Regions from separate parts of the Microbacterium sp. NPDC055988 genome, predicted to be linked through region 1. Evidence: predicted binding sites of a transcription regulator. Region 1 holds the regulator's gene; the other holds the start of a gene.
The links. Region 1 encodes LexA, which represses DNA repair genes until DNA is damaged. Its sites were predicted from a motif close to TCGAACANNTGTTCGA; they were not measured.
Positions count from the first base shown of each region.

Region 1 (8,414 bases):
ACCCCGCGACCTCCGTCGACATCATGCAGCTTCTCGCGCGCATCAACGCCGGAGGCACGACCGTGCTGATGGCCACGCACGAGGCCGGCTTCGTCGACCAGATGCAGCGCCGAGTGATCGAGCTGCGCGACGGGGAGATGGTGCGAGACGAGGTGCACGGTGGCTACGGTGACACGTCCAACATTCCGCGGCTCGTGCCGGAGCAGGTGCGCGGCGCGGCCGCAGCAGCGGCACTGACGGCGGTGCAGGAGGTCCAGCGCCAGACGGCGGACCTCTCCTCGGTCCGCGCAGCTCTCGCCGAGGAGCTCAGCATGCAGCGGAAGGCCGCCGCAGTGGAAGGCGTGTCGGCTGCGGCGGCAGACGCCCCGCAGACGGTCGAGCCGCCGGAGCCGCCCTCCGTGCCGGAGTCCGAGACGATCGCTGATGTCGTCGAGCCGCCTGTGGTGGAACCGCCCGCTGTCGTCGAGCCGCCGACCGCGGTGGAGCCGCCGGCGGTCGTCCGACCCCGCACCCACCCGATCACCCTCCCGACCGTCGATGTCGCCGAGCTCGGAGTCGCCGACCGACTCGGGCTCTCGGATGAAGACGACGAGGAAGTGGGCCCGACCTCATGAGAATCGGACTCATCCTGACCGAGGCCCTCGGTGGCCTTCGGCGGAACATCTCGATGGTCATCTCGGTGATCCTCGTCACCTTCGTCTCTCTCACCTTCGTCGGTGCGGCGATCCTGATGCAGTCGCAGATCGGCGTGATGCGGGGTTACTGGGCCGAGCGTGCCCAGGTCGCGGTGTACATGTGCTCCGCGGTCTCGGAATCCGACACGTGCATCGACGGGGCCGCCAGCGAGGAGCAGGTCGCCGCGGTTCGCGCACAGCTCGAAGGGGACGCGCTCGCACCGCTCATCAGCTCGCTGACCTTCGACACCAAGGAGGACACGTACGCCAAGCTCGTCGATCAGCTCGGCGAGGATCAGGCGAGCGTCCTGACGGCCGACCAGGCGTTCGAGGTCTTCTTCGTGACGATGAAGGACCCGGGGCAGTCGCAGGTGCTCACCGAGGCATTCAGCGGCCAGGCCGGGGTGGAGCAGGTCAAGGATCAGCTCCAGTATCTCGAGCCCCTGTTCTCAGCCCTGACCGTCGCCACGTACATCGCCGTCGGCATCGCCGTGCTCATGCTGATCGCGGCGACCCTGTTGATAGGCACGACGATCCGGTTGTCCGCGTATGCGCGGCGCAAGGAGATCGGCATCATGCGGCTCGTCGGTGCCTCGAACCGGTTCATCCAGACACCGTTCGTGCTCGAAGGCGTGTTCGCTGCGTTCCTCGGCTCGGCGCTGGCCAGTGCTGCGGTCGTCGCCGGGATGCACTTCGGAGTGAACGGCTACCTGCGAGGTCGGGTCCCGTTCATCACGACGTGGGTGACGATGCAGGACGCGATGCTCGTGGTCCCGGTGCTGATCGGGATCGGCATCGTGCTGGCCGCACTGTCCGCCGGCTTCGCGATCCGGCGCTGGCTCCGTACCTGATATCCTGAAAGGCTGCTCGGTCGGAACGATCGATCGAGCTCATCACGGCAACAGGAGAGCATCATGCCCAGGGAACGCGGAGAGAAGGTCGTCGCGACCAATCGTCGCGCACGTCACGACTACACGATCGAGAAGTCGTACGAGGCGGGGATGGTGCTCACCGGCACCGAGGTCAAGTCGCTGCGCCAGGGGCGCGCCAACCTCAGCGACGGCTACGCGTTCGTGAAGGGCAACGAGGTCTTCCTCGACTCGGTGCACATCCCGGAGTATTCCCAGGGACACTGGACCAACCACTCCGCGAAGCGCATCCGCAAGCTGCTGCTGCATCGCGAGGAGATCGCCAAGATCGCGCATGCCGTCTCGGCGGGTGGATACACCCTGATCCCGCTGAAGCTCTATTTCTCCGACGGCCGGGCCAAGGTCGAGATCGCCCTCGCCAAGGGAAAGCGCGAGTACGACAAGCGTCAGACCCTGCGCGAGCGCCAGGACACCCGCGAGGCGGATCGTGCCATGCGCCTGCGCAATCGCGTGGGCGAGTAGCGACCGGTCCTCACAGCGTCGGCTCGAACCTGAACACGCGTCCGAGGAAGGTCAGTTCGCGCTCGAGCGCGTCGACGATCGTGTCGGCGCTGCGGAAGCCATGCCCCTCTGCGGGGTAGAGGACATACTCGTGGTCGACACCTCGGGCGGCCAGCGCGTCGCTGATCGCTTCGGACTGCGACGGCGGAACCACCCGGTCTTCCCCGCCCTGCAGCAGCAGCACGGGGACTCCGATGCGATCCGCGTGGGTGAGTGGTGATCGTTCGACGTAGACGTCCTCGTACTCGGGGAGTGGCCCCACGAGGCCATCGATGTATGACGCCTCGAAATCGTGCGTCTCGGCGACCAGCATCCGCAGGTCGGCCACGCCATAGCGGCTGATCCCCGCGGCGAAGACTCCGCCCCGTACCAGCGCGGACAGCACCGTCCAGCCGCCCGCGGATCCTCCGCGGATGGCGATGCGGGACGGATCGGCGAGCCCGGCATCCGCGAGCCCCTGTGCGGCGGCGATCACGTCATCGACGTCCACGACGCCCCATCGGCCGTCCAGACGTTCGCGGTAACGGCGCCCGTAGCCGGTGGACCCGCCGTAGTTGACGTCGAGCACCCCGATGCCGCGACTCGTATAGAACGCGTTGGCTGCCGACGCCGCGCCGGTGACGTGAGCGGTCGGCCCGCCGTGCACCAGCACCACGTACGGAGGGAGTTCATCGGCCGAGACGGTCGCGTCGGGGTTCGCCGGCGGGTATGCGAAGGCGTGCACCACGCCGTGCCGCCCGTCGACGTCGATCGGCAGGGCACGCGGCATCCAATCGGCATCCACGGGCTCGCCTCCACGCACCGCGACGGTCTCGCCGGAGTCCACATCGACGCACCACAGGCCGGCGGTCACCCCGGAGCCGTTGCCGGAGAGCAGCACGCGGGAACCGTCGACGTCGTCGACGCTGACGTGCCCATCGGCCGGAACATCGACCGGGCGCAGGACGCCGTCCGGAGCGATCAGGACGACCTCGTCGCGCCCGTTCGTGCGCACCGCAACGATCCGTCCGTCGGCGAGCGGCCGATACCAGCGGTTGCCGAGCACCCAGAGTCCGTAGCCGGTGTCGGCATCGGGCGGCGTGAGCGCGCGCGGTGCGCCGACCGAGGAGACTCCGTCGAGCTCGACGCGGTACAGGCCCCAGCGGTCGTCCGGATCATCGGCGACCACCAGCTCCGCGTCGCTGAGCCACTCGGGCTGCAACGCCGCTCGGGTGGGGATCTCGTGCACGTCGCCGCCGTCGCTCTTCGCGATGTGCAGGTGTGCGGCCTCCCATGGCATCCGTCCGCGGTTCCAGGTGACCCAGGCGATGCGGGTTCCGTCCGGCGAGAGCGCGGGATGCGCGAAGAAACCGTCACCCTCGACGATCACTCGAATTCCGGACGGGTCCTCCGCGGCGGAGCCGTCGATCGGGATCTCGACGATCGCGCGGGTGTGCGGTGCGGTCGACAGATCTTCGCGCACCGCGAGCAGACGGCCTTGCTGCACGCGGAGGCCGCCGTGCGACGGTCCCGCCGGTGTCAGCGGAACGGGCACGGCCCCGGGGGCCATGCGATGCACGCGCTGATCGCCGGCATCGACGAAGTACAGGGTGCCTGCGGCATCGGCGGTCCATGCTCCGCCTCCGTACTCGTGCACCCGGGAGCGCGCGCTCCAGGGAGCGGGGAGGATCTCGGTTCCGGAAGAGCTTCGCACCGTGACCCGCCCCTTCTCGGCAGGCACGGATTCTCCCCACCAGATCTCGGAGCCGATGAAGCGCGCCCCTTCGATCCGAGGAGAGGACGCCGCGACGGAGGCTGCGGAGAAGGGTGAGGGCCAGGAACCGTACGGGGACGACATGCCTCGAGCCTATGGGCCGACGAGGCGATTCGTCGTGTGGGCTGGCGTCAGACGGCGCGCAGCACCGCCACGACCTTGCCGAGCACCACGGACTCATCGCCGAGGATGGGCTCGAAGGAGGAGTTGCGGGGGAGGAGCCAGGTGTGGCCGTCGCGACGGCGGAGCACCTTGACGGTGGCCTCGCCGTCGAGCATCGCGGCCACGATCTCGCCGTTCTCCGCATTGTTCTGCGAGCGCACGACGACCCAGTCGCCGTCGCAGATCGCGGCATCGATCATCGACTCTCCCGAGACCTTGAGCATGAAGAGGTCTCCCTTGCCCACCAGCTGACGGGGGAGGGGGAAGATCTCCTCCACCTGCTGATCGGCGGTGATCGGTACGCCGGCGGCGATGCGACCGACCAGGGGCACGAGAGCCGCGTCGCCGACCGGGGTCGCCACGTCGGCGGGATTCTCGCCGCTGGCGCCGGGGAGGTCGATCAGGACCTCCATCGCGCGCGTCTTTCCCGGGTCGCGCCGCAGGTAGCCGCTCAGTTCGAGCTGACCGAGCTGGTGGGTCACGCTCGAGAGGGACTTCAAGCCGACGGCGTCGCCGATCTCGCGCATGCTCGGCGGGTAGCCGTGGTGGGCGATCGAGTTCTGGATGACCTCGAGGATCGCCATCTGCTTGGGGCTCAGACTCTTGCGGCGGCGCGTTCGCGGTGCCTCCGACTCGGGGGCCGAGTTCTCGCTCATGGTGCTCCTTAAGTGCGGTGTTCCGACGTCGCTCTTCGAATGTCGGAGGCCCGTGGTGTGGTGTTCTCATCGAAACCGTATCCGAGAAACGGCCCGATCTGGAAGATCTGTTCGAGCGTGTCGGAACAATCGTGCATCCGGTTTCGAAGACAACTTGACAGATGTTCGAACTCGAAGATATCTTCGGTACGTAGCTTCGCATTCACGGCTCCCGGCCGAGACGGGAATGCGAACGCTACGCCAACTTCCCCGGCAGCCTCACCGCTCCGGGACAGGCTAAGGAGCACCACATGAGCAGCATCGGCTTCAGCACCGCAGCAGTCATCCCGGCGTCGCCCCGTCCTTCGACGCGACTCCGACTGACCACGCGTGGCCGTGCCGTGCTGCTGGCGGTCGCCTCCGTGCCGCTCGCGATCGGCATCGCCTTCGCCGCACTCAGCGGGGGGAGCGCGATCGCCTCGGGCGCAGACGCGGCAGCCGTCAGCGTCGAGACCGTGACCGTCATGCCCGGTGACACTCTCTGGTCGATCGCCACCGGGGTCGCCCCCGACGCTGACCCGCGTGACGTCATCGGTGAGATCAGCCGGATGAATCTGCTGCGTGGCGGCGAGCTCCAGATCGGTCAGACGCTCGCCATCCCGGCCCAGTACGCCAACTGATCCCGTCGCGGCGGCGCTGCGGCAACTTTGCGTCATCGACTCCACGCGCCGCTTAACATGGGAAGGGTGACCCTCTCCCTCAACGATCTCCCGCTACGTGATGATCTTCGCGGACTGACGCCCTACGGCGCTCCGCAGGCGCCGCTCCCGATCGCCCTCAACGTGAACGAGAACACGCATCCCATCCCGGATGCGGTCGCGAGCGACATCCTCGACGACATCGCCCTGGCGATCCGTGACGTGAACCGGTATCCGGATCGCGAGTTCACCACATTGCGCGAGGCGTTCGCGGAGTACCTGGGGCACGGGCTCTCCGCGGAGCAGATCTGGGCGGGCAACGGCTCGAACGAGGTGCTCCAGCACATCCTGCAGGCCTTCGGTGGCCCCGGACGCACGGCCTTCGGCTTCGCGCCGACGTACTCGATGTACCCACTCATCGCGCAGGGTACGGGCGCGCGCTGGATCGCCGGGACGAGGCAGCCCGACTACACGATCACGCCGGAGGAAGCTGTCGAGCAGGTGCGCGCCGCCGACCCCGACGTGATCATCCTCTGTTCGCCGAACAATCCGACGGGAACTCCGCTCGGGCTGGACGTCGTCGAAGCCGTGTACGAAGCGGCGCGGGGCATCGTGATCGTCGACGAGGCCTACCAGGAGTTCGCACCGCACGACGCGCCTTCCGCGCTGACTCTGCTCGAGGGGCGCCCGCGCCTGGCGGTCTCCCGCACTATGAGCAAGGCCTTCGCCTTCGCAGGCGCCAGAGTCGGGTATCTGGCGGCAGACCCGACTTTCATCGATGCGCTGCGTCTGGTGCGTCTGCCGTATCACCTGAGCACGCTCACGCAGGCTGCGGCCGTCGCCGCGCTGCGCAATTCCGACGTGATGCTCGGCATGGTCGAGGAGATCGTCGAACAACGCGATCGCATCACCGCGACCCTCGAGGCCCTCGGCTACGCACCCCACGAATCCTGGTCGAACTTCGTCCTCTTCGGCGGCGTCGCCGACCCGCGGGCGGTGTGGCAGCAGCTCTACGATCGCGGTGTGCTCGTGCGTGACGTCGGGATCCCGGGTCACCTCAGGGTCAGCGCGGGCACCGAGGCCGAGACCACCGCGTTCCTCGATGCTCTGGCCTCGATAGGATCGGCATCATGAGCACCCCGTCACCGACCGCGCGCACCGCGAGCCGCGTGCGCAGCACGTCGGAGTCCACCGTCGAACTCGAGCTGAACCTCGACGGCACCGGTGCGAGCCGCATCGACACCTCGGTGCCGTTCTTCGATCACATGCTCACCGCTTTCGCGAAGCACTCGCTCACCGACCTGACCGTGCGCGCGTCCGGTGACACGAACATCGACGCACACCACACCGTGGAGGACGTGTCGATCGTGCTCGGGCAGGCGATCCTCGAAGCGCTGGGGGACAAGTCCGGCATCTCCCGCTACGGCGATGCCCTCGTCCCGCTCGATGAGGCCCTCGCGCAAGCCGTCGTCGACATCTCAGGGCGCCCGTACCTCGTGCACACCGGCGAGCCCGCAGGTTTCGAGCACCACCTGATCGGCGGGCACTTCACCGGCTCGCTGGTGCGGCACTCGTTCGAGGCGATCACCTTCAACGCTGCGCTCACCGTGCACGTGCGCGTGCTCGGCGGTCGCGATCCGCACCACATCGCCGAGGCGGAGTACAAGGCGTTCGCACGCGCATTCCGGCAGGCCAAGGCGCTCGATCCGCTGGTCGACGGCATTCCGTCCACCAAGGGCGCACTGTGAGCACGTCGCCCCGCGTCGCCGTCTTCGACTACGAGTCCGGCAACGTCCACTCGGCGGTCAAGGCGCTGGCCGCGGCCGGCGCGGATGCCGTGCTGACGCGCGATCGCAAGGTCGCACTCGAGGCCGATGGCCTCCTGGTGCCGGGGGTCGGTGCGTTCCAGGCGGTTCGTGACGCGCTGCACGCGCACGGCGGCGACGAGATCATCGACCGCCGTCTGGCGGGCGGGCGACCGGTGCTCGGGATCTGCGTCGGCATGCAGGTGCTCTTCGAGCACGGCGTCGAGCGCGGACGCGACACCGCGGGCCTCGGCGAGTGGCCAGGAGCGGTCACCGAGCTCAACGCACCCGTGCTGCCGCACATGGGCTGGAACACCGTCGAGCCCGGCGCCGACAGTGTTCTGTTCCGCGGCTTGGAGCAGGAGCGGTTCTACTTCGTGCACTCCTATGCTGCGCAGTCCTGGGAGCTCGACGTCATCCCGCCGTTCCCCGAGCCCGTGCTGACGTGGACGACCTACGGCGATCCCTTCCTCGCGGCCGTCGAGAACGGACCGCTCTCGGCGACTCAGTTCCACCCGGAGAAGTCGGGCGAAGCGGGCATCCAGTTGCTGCGTAACTGGGTCGGGAACCTCTGACCCCCACCGTGGACGTCATCCGTTTTGTCACCTGCCGTCCGGCGGACTACCCTCGACTCTCGTGCCCGTTCCGGGCTGCAGACCTTCCCTAGCCAAGGACCCCATGAACGACTTCGCGCAGTCTCCCTCGCTCACGCTCCTTCCCGCGGTCGACGTCGCCGGGGGCAAGGCCGTCCGCCTCACCCAGGGCGAGGCCGGAACCGAGACGAGCTACGGCGACCCGCTTGACGCCGCGGGGGAGTGGGCAGCGCAGGGCGCGAAGTGGATCCACCTCGTCGACCTCGACGCGGCCTTCGGTCGCGGGAGCAACGCGCCGATCCTGCGCAAGGTGATCAAGCAGTTCAAGGGCGTCAACATCGAGCTCTCCGGCGGCATCCGCGACGACGCGACCCTCGAGGCCGCCCTCGAGAGCGGCGCCACCCGCATCAACCTCGGCACGGCCGCTCTGGAGAACCCCGAGTGGGCCGCCGATGTGATCGGTCGCTACGGCGAAGCGATCGCGGTGGGCCTCGACGTGCGCGGGACGACCCTCGCGGCACGCGGCTGGACCAAGGAGGGTGGGGACCTCTGGGAGGTTCTCGACCGTCTGGAGGACGCCGGGTGCAGCCGCTACGTAGTCACCGACGTGACCAAGGACGGCACGCTCCGCGGCCCGAACCTCGAACTCCTGCGCGAAGTGACT
Region 1 covers NZ_JBHJXY010000002.1:236,005-244,418, forward strand. Annotated here, with positions in the region: gene ftsE (cell division ATP-binding protein FtsE) at 1-614, shown strand, start outside; gene ftsX (permease-like cell division protein FtsX) at 611-1,525, shown strand; gene smpB (SsrA-binding protein SmpB) at 1,589-2,065, shown strand; gene ACFC14_RS18315 (S9 family peptidase) at 2,076-3,941, opposite strand; gene lexA (transcriptional repressor LexA) at 3,989-4,675, opposite strand; gene ACFC14_RS18325 (LysM peptidoglycan-binding domain-containing protein) at 4,966-5,334, shown strand; gene ACFC14_RS18330 (histidinol-phosphate transaminase) at 5,401-6,486, shown strand; gene hisB (imidazoleglycerol-phosphate dehydratase HisB) at 6,483-7,100, shown strand; gene hisH (imidazole glycerol phosphate synthase subunit HisH) at 7,097-7,732, shown strand; gene priA (bifunctional 1-(5-phosphoribosyl)-5-((5-phosphoribosylamino)methylideneamino)imidazole-4-carboxamide isomerase/phosphoribosylanthranilate isomerase PriA) at 7,836-8,414, shown strand, end outside.

Region 2 (8,414 bases), on a different contig from region 1:
ATCGCTGCCCAGTACGAAGGTCTCCCCGAGGTGGAGGCCGAGGGCGGCGATGAAGACGCCTGGGGTCTGACGGGGCGCGACTGATGGCGATTCCTCGGCAGCTGCCCAACGCCATCACAGTCGCGCGCATCCCGCTGGCGGTCATCTTCTTCGTGCTGCTGCTGCTGGGCGGTACGTACGGTCTCCCCGACCCCGGCCTGCGCTGGGCGGCCGCCATCATCTTCATCGTCGGGATCTCCACCGACTGGGTCGACGGTTACCTCGCACGCAAGTACGACATCGTCAGTGACTTCGGCAAACTCTGGGACCCGATCGCCGACAAGATGCTCACCGGAGCGGGCTTCATCGGGCTCGCCATCCTCGGCGAGGTCAGCTGGTGGATCGTCGCGATCATCCTCGTCCGTGAGTGGGGGATCACCATCCACCGTTTGATGGTCGCCAGCGAACATGTCGTCGCGGCAGCCTGGATGGGCAAGATCAAGACGGCCTTCCAGGGCGTCGCGCTCGGCTGGGCGCTGCTGCCGCTGCACGTCCTCATCGGCCTCGAGGCCTGGACGATCATCACGTTCATCCTGATGCTCATCGTGCTTGTCCTCACGGTGGCCAGCGGTGTCGACTACATCGTTGCCCAGGTGCGCGGATCGCGCCAGAAGCGGGCATGAGCGACGCGGGCACCGCCGCACTGCTGTCGGCGCTGACTCGCCGCGGCTGGACTCTGGGCGTCGCGGAGTCACTCACGGGCGGTGCGCTGTGCGCCGAGGTCGTATCCGTTCCGGGAGCCTCGAAGGTCCTGCTCGGCGGCGTCGTGGCCTATGCGACCCCGGTCAAGGCGACCGTCCTCGGCGTGGACCCCGAGCTCCTCGCCGCACAGGGACCGGTCCATCCGCAGGTCGCCCTGCAGATGGCCGACGGCGTGCGCAGGGTCGTGAGCGTGGATGGCGTGCCGGCTGACGTCGGGCTGTCGACGACCGGTATCGCCGGCCCGGATTCCCCCGACGGCCAGCCTGTGGGAACTGTTCACATCGGGATCGTGACGCCGGACGGCTCTTCGGTGAAGGCGCTGCACCTGAGCGGTAGCCGTGATGCGATCTGTAGGCAGACGGTGACGGCGGCTCTGACGACGCTGCTCGAGACGGTCTCGGAATAGTGACGGCCCGACGTCGGTTATTACCGATGTGCTCACATTCAAACCACAGAGTGCAGGGGTAGATTTCGTGCAGGCCAGGAGTACTAGACTGGCTGTCTCATCGGGGGAGACCTCGAACGATCACACGGGGAGGAGGTTCCGATGATTCTTGTACGACAGGAAATCGGCGATGTGCTGAGGGACTTCCGCCTGCAGAAGGGGCGTACGCTCCGGCAGGTCGCAAGCAAGGCGTCGGTGGCGCTCGGCTACCTCAGTGAGGTCGAGCGGGGCCAGAAGGAGGCGTCGAGCGAGATTCTCGCGTCCGTCGCCGATGCCCTCGACGTTCCCATCTCGACGATCATGCGCGAGGTCGGAGATCGCATCTCGGTGCTCGAAGGTATCCAGGTGTTCCCGGACGTCGTTCCCGACGACCTTGTCGCATCGATCGAGCCCCAGCTCTCGCTGCACTGAGCCGCAGCGTGCGTATGAGCAATGCGTCGTAGCGAGTTCCTTCGCGCCGTCGAAACCGAGTTCCAGGCCCGAGCTTCCTCGTTGGTGAACGATCTCGGGTTGTCGGCCTTGCATGGCCGCACGGCGCTCGAAGCTCTGGAAGACGGTACACCGCCGCGGGAGATCTGGCTGGCGCTCTGCGCCGAGATGGACATTCCCGAGAGCCGTCGACACGGCGTCGGACGGCAGGAGCCGCGCGGGCGCTGAGCCCCGGAGGAATGTCCGCAGGTTACGGGACATGGCGCGCGATCTTCGGCGTGTCGTCGAAGATGTGTTCGAAACGGGCGTAGTCTTCTGCACAAGTGGTTCAGAGCTTCTGCTCTACACCGAATGCGGGTTCGCCGAGACGATGTCGGTGGCCTCTCGTACGGTGGAGAACAAGCCGAAGAGCCATACGCCTTGTCGGAGAGTTCTTCCCAGCCGGGACGAGCCGCGACAGCCTACAGGCGGCACCACGCGCGCAGAAGGAGCACATCATGCCATCACCCGCCGACCGCGAGAAGTCTCTCGAGACCGCCCTCGCTCAGATCGACCGCCAGTTCGGAAAGGGTTCGGTCATGCGGCTGGGCAGCGATGAGCGCGCCCCCGTGGCCGTCATCCCCACCGGCTCCATCGCCCTCGACGTCGCTCTCGGCGTCGGAGGTCTCCCGCGTGGCCGTATCGTCGAGATCTACGGGCCTGAGTCCTCGGGTAAGACGACCCTCACGCTGCACGCGATCGCCAACGCCCAGCGCGCCGGCGGCATCGCGGCTTTCATCGACGCGGAACACGCGCTCGACCCCGACTACGCGGCGAAGCTCGGTGTCGACATCGATGCACTTCTGGTGTCTCAGCCCGACACCGGTGAGCAGGCGCTGGAGATCGCCGACATGCTCGTGCGCTCCGGCGCCATCGACCTCATCGTCATCGACTCCGTCGCAGCGCTCGTGCCTCGCGCCGAGATCGAGGGAGAGATGGGTGACTCGCATGTGGGTCTGCAGGCGCGACTCATGTCGCAGGCGCTGCGCAAGCTGACCGGTGGTCTCAACCAGACCAACACCACCATGATCTTCATCAACCAGCTCCGTGAGAAGATCGGCGTCTTCTTCGGCTCGCCTGAGACGACAGCCGGTGGTAAGGCGCTGAAGTTCTACGCGTCGGTCCGCATGGACATCCGTCGTATCGAGACGCTGAAGGACGGCACCGACGCGGTCGGAAACCGTACCAGGGTCAAGGTCGTGAAGAACAAGATGGCCCCGCCCTTCAAGCAGGCGGAGTTCGACATCCTCTACGGCGTCGGCATCTCACGCGAGGGCAGCCTGATCGACTTCGGCGTCGAACACGCCATCGTGAAGAAGTCGGGTTCGTGGTACACCTACGACGGCGACCAGCTGGGTCAGGGCAAGGAGAACGCACGAACGTTCCTGCTCAACAACCCCGACATCGCGCTCGCGATCGAGACGCAGATCAAGCAGAAGCTCGGCATCGGCGGACCGGCGGCCGTGCCTGCTGCGGCAGACGAGCTCGCTGAGCGTCGTCCGGCCTGATGAATGATGCTCGTGGGGGCGACCCTGACCGGATCGCCCCCATCATTCCCCTTTTCGGGCGCGCCACCAAGAATGTCGACCCGGTTTCGATCAGCCCGGTCGCTGGTGACGACAACTCTGGTGGTGTTCCCGAGCGCGCGGCTGATGCAGAGCTGTGGCGGTCGACGTGGCATTCGCCTGAGGGCGCCACTCCCGTGGCGAGCCGAGCTGAATCAGGTAGTCCAAGCGATCGTCATCCCGCGCGAGGGGCATCAGCCAGATCGGGTTCGTTGACAGCGAGTTCCTCGCCCCGACTTCATGCGCTTGGGACTCCAACCGCGCCTCAGGACGATATCGAGGACTCGGTCGATTCCGACGAGATTCGAACCGCAGCCGAGGAATCCCTCGTGCGAAAGCTGCGGACCCGGTCGCTCTCCGTCTCCGAAGCGCGCCAGGCCCTCCGTGGGCACGGTCTCGAGAACGGCGTGATCGATGAAGTGATCGAGGATTTCCGTCGTCGTGCCTACCTCGACGATGCTGCACTCGCCAGCGTTCTGGTGACTTCCGGTGTCGAACGAAAGGGGCAGGGGAGAGTCGCCCTCGCGCGCGCGCTCGCTCAACGAGGTATTCCACGGGACGTGATCGACGGTGCACTCGACGAGCTACCGGACGACGACGATGAGCGCGCCCTGGAGTTCGCGCGCACCAAGGCGCGTTCTTTGAGCCGTCTCGACAATGACACCGCTCTCCGGCGACTGGTGGGGCAGCTCTCACGACGCGGGTACAACGGGTCCGTGGCGATGAAGGCGGCCAAGCAGGCGCTGCGGGAGACAGGCTCGAATGCGTCGAGCTCTGGCGTCCGGTTCGTCGATTCGGAGTGACTAGGTCACGCAGCAACCGCACCAGCACGGCTCGTAGAATAGGTCGATCATGACTATTCCGCGCAGTGAACCGACGATCATCAGCGCCTCGTCGGCAGCCGTCGACGAAGACGGACGCCAGCGATCGTATGAGGTGCGCACTTTCGGGTGCCAGATGAACGTGCATGACTCCGAACGGCTCTCCGGGTCGCTGGAAAGCGCAGGCTATGTCCGCGCGCTCGACGGTGCCGAGGCCGACGTGGTGATCATCAACACATGCGCAGTCCGTGACAATGCCGCAGGAAAGCTCTACGGCACGCTCGGACATCTCGCCTCTGTGAAGCGCCGCAAGGAGGGAATGCAGATCGCGGTCGGCGGCTGCCTTGCCCAGATGGACAAGCAAGCGGTCCTCGACAAGGCGCCCTGGGTTGACGTCGTGTTCGGCACGCACAACATGGGGTCGCTGCCCGGGCTGCTGGAGCGCGCGCGTCACAACGGAGATGCAGAGCTGGAGATCCTCGAGTCGCTCGAGGTCTTCCCGTCGACGCTTCCGACGAAGCGCGATTCGGCGCATAGCGGATGGGTGTCGATTTCGGTCGGCTGCAACAACACGTGCACCTTCTGCATCGTCCCGAGCCTGCGTGGCAAGGAGAAGGATCGGCGTCCCGGTGACATCCTGAACGAGATCCGGCTTCTGGTCGAAGACGGCGCCATCGAGGTCACGCTTCTCGGGCAGAACGTGAATTCCTATGGTGTGGAATTCGGCGACCGGCAGGCGTTCGGAAAGCTGCTACGCGCGGCCGGCGAGATCGATGGGCTCGAGCGCATCCGCTTCACGAGCCCGCACCCCGCTGCGTTCACCGACGACGTGATCGATGCCATGGCCGAGACTCCGAGTGTGATGCCGCAGCTGCACATGCCGCTGCAGTCCGGCAGCGATCGAATCCTCAAAGCGATGCGGCGGTCATACCGCAGCGAGCGCTTCCTCGGGATTCTCGATCGTGTCCGCGCGCGTATCCCGAACGCCTCGATCACGACCGACATCATCGTCGGCTTCCCGGGCGAGACGGATGAGGACTTCGAAGACACGATGCGTGTCGTCGAACAGTCCCGCTTCGCGTCGGCGTTCACCTTCCAGTACTCGATCCGAGAGGGCACTCCCGCCGCGACGATGGAGGACCAAGTGCCCAAGGAGGTCGTCCAGGAACGATACAACCGCCTGATCGCACTCCAGGAGCGAATCTCCCTGGAAGAGAACCAGAAGCAGGTCGGACGCCAGGTCGAGGTGCTCGTCTCGACCGGCGAAGGTAAGAAGGACGCCGAGACGCACCGCCTCACCGGCCGCGCCGAAGACAACCGCCTGGTCCACTTCGAGGTCACGGCCGGCTCAGACCTACCGCGCCCCGGCGACATCGTGACCGTGACCGTCACGCGTGCGGCCCCCTTCCACCTGCTCGCGGATGACCCGACCGGAGCACCGTTGCGGATCCGTCGGACGCGCGGGGGCGACGCGTGGGATCGCTCGCAGGCGGAATCGTGTGCGATTCCGGCGCCGGCGTCGGATGGCGCCCCTCGTGCCGTGTCGCTCGGCCTTCCCACTCTTCGCGTCGGGGTGTGAGCGAACCGCGCCTCTGGGCGATCGTCGGAGCAACCGGGACAGGGAAGAGCGACCTCGCGCTCGACCTGGCGGAAGCGCTCCGTGCTCGCGGCAATCCGGCCGAGGTGGTGAACGCCGACGCGATGCAGCTGTACCGCGGGATGGACATCGGCACCGCGAAGCTGCCCCTGACCGAGCGACGCGGAATCCCGCACCACCTCTTCGACGTGCGCGAGGTCGACGAGGAGGCCGCAGTCGCCTGGTATCAGCCGGTGGCTCGAGAGGCGATCTGCGCGATCCATCGGCGAGGTGGAGACGCGATCCTCGTCGGAGGCTCCGGTCTGTACGTGTCGAGCGTCGTGTACGAGTTCCACTTCCCGCCGCGCGACGCCGCGATCCGGGATCGTCTCGAGCGCGAGTTGGAATCCGAGGGTCTCGAGGGCCTGCTCGAACGTCTCCGGGCGCAAGATCCCGCGGCTGCGGCGAAGGTCGACCCGCGCAACAGCCGGCGCGTCATCCGAGCCCTCGAGGTTCTCGAGCAGGGAAGCAGCACGCACGGCGCCGCGCTCCCCGAACGCCCCGTCCTGTGGCATCCTCAGACACGCGTGGTCGGCCTGCACGTCGAACGGTCCGACCTGGTGGCGCGCCTCGATGCCCGTGTAGAGCGGATGTGGGAGGCAGGTCTCGTCGCGGAGGTCGCCGATCTGCGCGCGCGAGGCCTCGAACGCGGTATCACGGCTCCGCGGGCCATCGGCTACGCCCAGGCGCTGGGGCAGCTCGACGGGGCCCTCACCGAAGCAGACGCCATCGCACAGACACAGGCACTCACCCGCCGTTACGCGCGCCGGCAGGTGTCATGGTTCAAGCGGTATCCGGAGCTGGAGTGGCGGTCCGCACCCGCCGATGCGGAGGCGCTGCTCCGCACCGGAGCCGTCTCGGACTGACCGAACTTCTGCGATGTCGGTGAGGGCTGCGAGGCTAGGTCCATGACCACCCACTTCTTCACCGCCTCCAGCCTCGACGGCTTCATCGCGACGGACGAGCACTCGCTCGACTGGCTGCTGACGCAAGACGTCGATCCCGATGGCCCGATGGGCTACAACGCGTTCGAGAAGAACATCGGCGCGCTGGCGATGGGGTCGTCCACGTACGAATGGGTCATGCGTCATGAAAACGGGCGGTGGGTCTATACCCAGCCCACCTGGGTGTTCACGCACCGGGAGCTCGCACGCCCTGAGGACGCCGACGTGCGCCTGACTCACGACGTCGTGCAGAGGGTGCACGCCGAGATGCTCGAGGCTGCCAACGGCAAGGACATCTGGATCGTCGGTGGGGGAGACCTCGCTGGGCAGTTCGCCGACGCGGGACTGCTGGATGAGATCTGGGTGCAGTATGCGCCCGTGACGTTGGGGTCCGGCGCGCCGCTGCTCCCGCGCAGGCTCGATCTGGAGCTCCTGGAGGTCGCACGCAACCGGAAATTCCTCTGTGGACGCTACGCCGTCGTCTCGACGGGAGCTACGGCGTGAGCGAGTCGGCCGAGCCGCGGGAAGAGGCGGCCGCCGAGTGGACGGTTCGTGCTTTCGAGAAGGCTGACACGGAGGCTGTCGTCGTGCTCTGGGAAGAAGCAGGACTCACGCGGCCGTGGAACGATCCGCACCTCGACATCGAACGCAAGCTCGCTGTGCAGCCGGACGGCTTCCTCGTCGCCACGACGCAGGACGCTGAAGTGGTCGGATCGGTGATGGCCGGATACGACGGTCATCGCGGGTGGCTGTACTATCTCGCCACGGCAAGTTCGCACCGTGGCCTCGGAATCGCGCGGGCACTCGTGGGGGAGGCCGAGCGTGTGCTTGAGGCGATGGGATGCCCGAAGGTGCAGCTCATGGTCAGGGAAGGAAATGAGGGTGTTCTCGGCTTCTACGACTCGCTCGGCTACGAGCGCTTCACTGTATTGAACACGGGCAAGCGCCTCGTCTCCGACCAGTAGTCGCGCTCTCTAGACTGGGGGGATGGTCGCATTCACCAAGGGTCACGGCACGGGCAACGACTTCATTATCATCGCCGACCCCGACGGGGCGCTCGATCTGACGGTCGAGCAGGTCGCCGTGCTGTGCGATCGCCACTTCGGAATCGGCGCCGATGGCATCCTTCGGGTCGTCCGGTCTGCGGCCATCCCCGACGGCGCGGCCGCGCTTGCGGAGGAGCCCGCAGCCGAGTGGTTCATGGACTATCGCAACGCCGACGGGTCGATCGCAGAGATGTGCGGCAACGGCATCCGGGTGTTCGCGCACTACCTCGTGCGTGCGGGCCTCGCGACCATCGAACCGGGATCGACGTTGCCGATTGGTACTCGAGCCGGTGTGCGCGACGTGACCCGTGGCGCCGCGGGATATCAGGTCGACCTCGGCCTGTGGAAGCTCTCCGGAGACGATCCGCTGGTGCGCGTCGACGGATTGCCGGTCACCCGTCCCGGTCTCGGAATCAACGTCGGCAACCCTCACGTGATCGTGGCGATCGCGTCCGAACACGAACTCGCGTCGCTCGAGTTGCATCGCACGCCGGACCTCGACCCCGTTCTGCCGGCTGGCGCCAACGTCGAGTTCGTCGTTCCGGGCGAGCCGTTGGTGCGCGACGGAGTCGGGCACGTCCGCATGCGTGTGTTCGAGCGCGGCGTCGGCGAGACCCTCAGCTGCGGCACCGGCGTCGCCGCTACCGCACTCGCCGTGCGGTACTGGGCGGGGGAGAATGCGCCGAACAACTGGCAGGTCGAGGTGCCAGGCGGAACTCTCGGAGTGCGCATGTTCCCGGCAGAAGAC
Region 2 covers NZ_JBHJXY010000001.1:2,784,973-2,793,386, forward strand. Annotated here, with positions in the region: gene ACFC14_RS13265 (DNA translocase FtsK) at 1-84, shown strand, start outside; gene pgsA (CDP-diacylglycerol--glycerol-3-phosphate 3-phosphatidyltransferase) at 84-662, shown strand; gene ACFC14_RS13275 (CinA family protein) at 659-1,147, shown strand; gene ACFC14_RS13280 (helix-turn-helix domain-containing protein) at 1,289-1,597, shown strand; gene ACFC14_RS13285 (DUF3046 domain-containing protein) at 1,619-1,843, shown strand; gene recA (recombinase RecA) at 2,113-3,162, shown strand; gene ACFC14_RS13295 (regulatory protein RecX) at 3,162-4,022, shown strand; gene miaB (tRNA (N6-isopentenyl adenosine(37)-C2)-methylthiotransferase MiaB) at 4,072-5,619, shown strand; gene miaA (tRNA (adenosine(37)-N6)-dimethylallyltransferase MiaA) at 5,616-6,542, shown strand; gene ACFC14_RS13310 (dihydrofolate reductase family protein) at 6,585-7,124, shown strand; gene ACFC14_RS13315 (GNAT family acetyltransferase) at 7,121-7,585, shown strand; gene dapF (diaminopimelate epimerase) at 7,608-8,414, shown strand, end outside.
Region 2: a site for LexA is predicted at 1,900-1,915, ahead of recA (recombinase RecA). Genes of this name have one in related genera too.